DNA from 2 places in the Pusillimonas sp. genome. Region 2 is predicted to be linked to the other one. Evidence: predicted binding sites of a transcription regulator. Region 2 holds the regulator's gene; the other holds the start of a gene.

Region 1 (2,399 bases), on a different contig from region 2:
CCGATTTTTGACATCCTGAAGGACCAGACCGTTGCCCAGGACGATGCGCTGCCCAGCACCGGCTTGACTCTGGAGCGCGAACGTTTGCTCAGCAGCCCTTTCATCATCAGCCCTGAGTACGGCACGCGCTGCTCCACTGTGGTGGCCATCGACGCGGCAGGCCGCGGTTTTTTCAGCGAAATTACCTACGATCGCCAAGGCACGGCCGCCGAACGCCACGACTGGCCGTTCAATGCAGTGTCGGGTTAGGCGGATCAAGGTCTTGAAGATCGATCCCTTCAGGCTCGTTACGCAACTCACCCAGGGCGCTTTTCCAGCTTCGTAGCGGAACACAGGTTTGCAATCTGTAGATGGCCTGCCTGACCAGGGCGTCGTGCAGTTCGTGGCCTATTCGCGAAGCAATGTCCAGGGTGGCGTCGCCTTGAATTTCGGCCATATGTTTGTGGGTTTCATGCATGAAATCGACAGGCACGATGGGGTCTTCTTCGCCGTGCAGAAAATGCAGTGTGGTGGCCGGCGGAGCCATGTCGGGCAGTTTTGCGTAGCTGCCCGAAAATGCCAGTACCCGCCCGGCCAGGTCGAGCTGTGCATGGACAGCCTCGAGCGCAATGGTGGCGCCTTGGCCAAAGCCTGCCAGGGCGGTGTGCTCTCCTTCGAATTGGTATTGCCTTTGAAGGCGCTGTATAAGTGAGACCAGCCCCGGCAAAGCCGCCCGAACCCGCTCCACATAATTTTCTTCAGTCAGGCCGTTTTGGTCGAACCAGTGGCGAACATCTTCGGTCGTTTGCAATGGTGCATAGGGCAATACGACCATGCTTTGAGGAAACGCCTGTTTGATGGATTGAGCCAGATGGCTTAACTGCCCCGGTGAGGAAGCATCATCGTGAAGGAGAACGAAAAGCTGTTTGGGAGCGCCTTGTGCGGGCACGTAGATCAGGGGCATCGGAGGCGGCTCTTTGGAGCCTGAAGATGTAGTCATGAAAATCGTTATACGCCGTATGCTTGGAACATAGGTGTAGGTTAGCAGTTAAATCTTTTGTGACAAACCCAGGATCAGGTCGGAAAAGCCTTCACCCGGTAAGATATACTGTATATAAATACAGTATTGAAGCCACCTATGAAGCCATCTTCTTCACTGCTTCGCCACCCCGAGCGCATTCATCCCGGTCTCTGGAAAGGCTCCCAGCTTGCCAGGGCGCAGCGCCCCGCGCTTTCCACTGGTTTTGCCCAGCTTGATACCGAGCTGCCGGGCCAAGGCTGGCCCATAGGGTCTTTGGTCGAACTCACCCTCGAGCGTCCGGGCATCGGTGAAATCGCCTTGCTGCGTCCGGCCCTGGCCCAATTAGGCGGCGAGCGAAGCATTATGTTCATCCGGCCGCCCTATGCGGTGCATGCCCAGTGCTGGGCCAATTGGGGCTTGCGCCACCACAATGTCTTCTGGGTCCAAAGCAATTCCCTCCACGATACGCTTTGGGCCTGCGAGCAGGCCCTTCGCCACAATGCCTGCGCCGCCCTGCTTTGCTGGGCGTCCGGCGCCCAGCCTCAAGATCTGCGGCGCTTGCACGTGGCCGCCCGGCAAAGCGACACCCTGCTCATCATGCTGCGTTCATCGGCCGAAAGCCGCCAGCCTTGCGCTGCTCCGTTAAGGCTTGGCCTAAGCCCCGCCTTTCATGGCTTGCACGTCGCCGTCGTCAAACGATGCGGGCCCGTTTGCGAGCACGCCATCCCCATCGTCCTGCATCCCGAACGCGCCCATTCCGGCGCTGGTGTCAACCATGTCTCTTTGGATCAGTCTTTATCTGCCCTTTCACAGCCTCGACGCCGCTTTTCCTCAATGGAACACTAAAAAGCTCGCTGCGGCCGTTCTGGATCACGATCAGGTCTGCGCCCTGACGCCGGCCGCCCGCGAAGCAGGCGTTTTGCCCGGCATGCGCCGCGGCACTGCACAGGCTCGCGCGCCACAGGCTGTACTGCGTCGGCGCGATCTCCAGGCCGAGGCTGAAGGGTTGCGCCAGGCCCTGCTTTGCCTGTTGCAGTACACCCCCGACATCACCGTTCTTGATCCGCACTCGCTGGCCATGGATGTCAGCGCCAGCCTCGATCTATTTGGCGGCCCCCGCGCTTTATGGCACAAGGCTCGGCGCGCCCTGCAGGGCCTCGGGCTCAATACCCGGCTGGCCATGGCGCCCAGCGCCCAAGGGGCTTGGGCGCTGGCTCTGCAAGCTCAAAGCCCGCAACGACGCGTCCTTAAATTAACCACTTTGGCGCGGCGGCTCGATGCCTTGTCCCCAGGCTGCTTGCCCGCATTGTCGCCCTGGCTCGACTGGATGAACGGCCTGGGATGCTTCACCCTGGGGCAGTTGCGCCGTTTGCCTCGCAAAGGCCTACAGCAACGTACC
Region 2 (2,399 bases):
ATCGGTGGTGCGCCTATTTGCCTCGCTCGGCGTCACCATGCTGGTCAGCTCGTCGTTTTCCAAATCGTTTTCGCTTTATGGCGAGCGAGTCGGTGCCCTTACCTTCATCACGTCGTCGCAAGATGAAAGCACCCGCGTTCTCAGCCAGTTGAAACGCGTGATCCGCACCAACTACTCCAACCCCCCCACTCACGGCGGCTCGGTGGTGGCGGCAGTGCTCAATACTCCCGAGCTGCATGGCCTATGGTCCGAAGAGCTTGCCGAGATGCGCGAACGCATACGCACGGTTCGCACGCAGCTTGTCGAAAAACTGAAAGCCCGCAACGTGGCTCAAAATTTCGATTTCGTCCTGGATCAGCGCGGCATGTTCTCGTATTCGGGATTGACCCCCGAACAAGTCGAGCGTCTGCGCGTTGAACACGGCGTTTATGCGGTAACCAGCGGCCGCATCTGTGTGGCCGCACTCAACAGCGGCAATATTGACTACGTGGCCGACGCCATCGCGAAAGTGCTTTGATCTTTGATATTTGCTGCAATGGCAAGACAAGCGGGCCGGGCGGCTTTTGCCCCGCCCGCTTGCTTTTTTCATGGAACTGACGCAGAATGCCTGAACTGTACAAAAACACAGGCTATATTGCGCCATGGCCATCAAGCTTACCGAACGCCAACAACAAATACTCGATCTCATCGCCCACGACATCGCTCGCACCGGCTTTCCGCCCACGCGAGCCGAAATCGCGCGCGCCCTGGGCTTTCGTTCGGCCAACGCCGCCGAAGACCATTTACGCGCCCTTGCGCGTAAAGGCGCCATCGAGCTCACCGCCGGTGCCTCACGCGGCATACGGCTGTTAACGCCGTCACCGGTCACCGCTCCCGAACCGTCCGCATCCCTGGCGGCCGTGGCCCAAATGCTCTTGCCCATCGTGGGTCGCGTGGCTGCCGGCAGTCCCATCCTGGCCGCCGAGCACGTCGAACGCGAAATCGGCGTCGAGCCCTCGCTTTTTACCCAAACGCCCGATTACCTTCTTCGTGTACACGGCCTCAGCATGCGCGACGCCGGCATCCTCGACGGCGATCTGCTTGCCGTAAAAAAAGCATCCGAAGCCCGCAATGGCCAAATCGTCGTTGCCCGCCTGGGCGACGAAGTCACCGTCAAGCGTTTGCAGCGCTCGGGCGGCTCGTATCACCTGCTTCCCGAAAACCCCGATTTCCAGCCCATCATCGTTACCGCCCAAGACGATTTCTCGCTCGAAGGCATAGCGGTGGGCCTCATTCGCAATACACCGCTTCAGTAGCCGCTTCAACGCCTTCTCAATAAACAAGATTAAAAAAAGCCCCAGTCGCCTTCATTGAAAACACCCCAAAAGTTAAGACAGCGTCCAACTTTCGGGGTGCAGTTCATATAAGGAAACTGGGGCTTTTTTAACGGTCTTCGTATTTTCAGCTATCGCTTTGCTTAACTGGCGGTAAAAACATACCGCCTTGCGGGCCATGCGTTCCTGTAAAGCAAACAAAAGCAATACCGCCCGAGCCACCATGACCCGGGCAGCAATACTGCCTAGTGCTTGAAGGCCCCGCCAGTGGCCTCGCCAGCCGTCTTGGTACTGGCCACGGCTTCGGCCGCAAGACGCGCCACCTCTTCGTCAGACAACGGAGTCGGCATGTCTTGCAAAGCAACCTCTAGCACCCGGTCGATCCACCTGACGGGAACAATTTCCAGATGGTTCTTGACGTTGTCGGGAATGTCGGCCAGGTCTTTGACGTTTTCTTCGGGAATCAGCACCACCTTGATGCCGCCCCGATGGGCCGCCAACAGTTTCTCTTTGAGGCCGCCAATGGCCAGGACCTCTCCGCGCAAGGTTATCTCGCCCGTCATGGCCACATCGGCTCGCACAGGGATGCCTGTAAGCGCCGACACCGTGGCCGTTGTAATGGCAATACCCGCCGAGGGGCCGTCTTTCGGGGTAGCGCCCTCGGGGAAGTGAACGTGCAGGTCGCGTTTTTCAAAGGCCGTATTGGGAATACCCCACTTTTGGGCACGCGAGCGCACAACCGTGCGGGCCGCCTCGACAGACTCTTTCATGACGTCGCCCAACGAGCCGGTGCGCTGCACCAGGCCCTTGCCAGGCATGTCCGCCACTTCGATGGTAAGCAGGTCGCCGCCAACCTCCGTCCAGGCCAGGCCGGTTGCTTGGCCGACCTTGTTCTCTTTTTCGGCCATGCCGTAGTTGAAACGACGCACGCCAAGGAAATCGGCCAGGTTATCGGACGTGACCATGACCTTGACGATATCTGCCTGGGGCGCGCGGCGACGCGACCGGCCTCCGGTCTGGGGATTGGCCTCGAGGGTTTTCTTGACGACCTTGCGGCAGATCTTGCTGATTTCGCGCTCGAGCGCC

The links. Region 2 encodes LexA, which represses DNA repair genes until DNA is damaged. Its sites were predicted from a motif close to ACTGTATNNNNATACAGT; they were not measured.
Region 1: the regulator LexA is predicted to act here: its motif matches at 1,087-1,104, upstream of imuA (translesion DNA synthesis-associated protein ImuA).

Annotation. Positions count from the first base shown of each region.
Region 1 covers NZ_JBIQLE010000002.1:87,407-89,805, reverse strand. Annotated here, with positions in the region: gene ACIY1O_RS01650 (NRDE family protein) at 1-249, shown strand, start outside; gene ypfH (esterase) at 230-979, opposite strand; gene imuA (translesion DNA synthesis-associated protein ImuA) at 1,118-1,846, shown strand; gene ACIY1O_RS01635 (Y-family DNA polymerase) at 1,776-2,399, shown strand, end outside.
Region 2 covers NZ_JBIQLE010000019.1:53,190-55,588, reverse strand. Annotated here, with positions in the region: gene ACIY1O_RS11740 (amino acid aminotransferase) at 1-517, shown strand, start outside; gene lexA (transcriptional repressor LexA) at 642-1,295, shown strand; gene lon (endopeptidase La) at 1,559-2,399, opposite strand, start outside.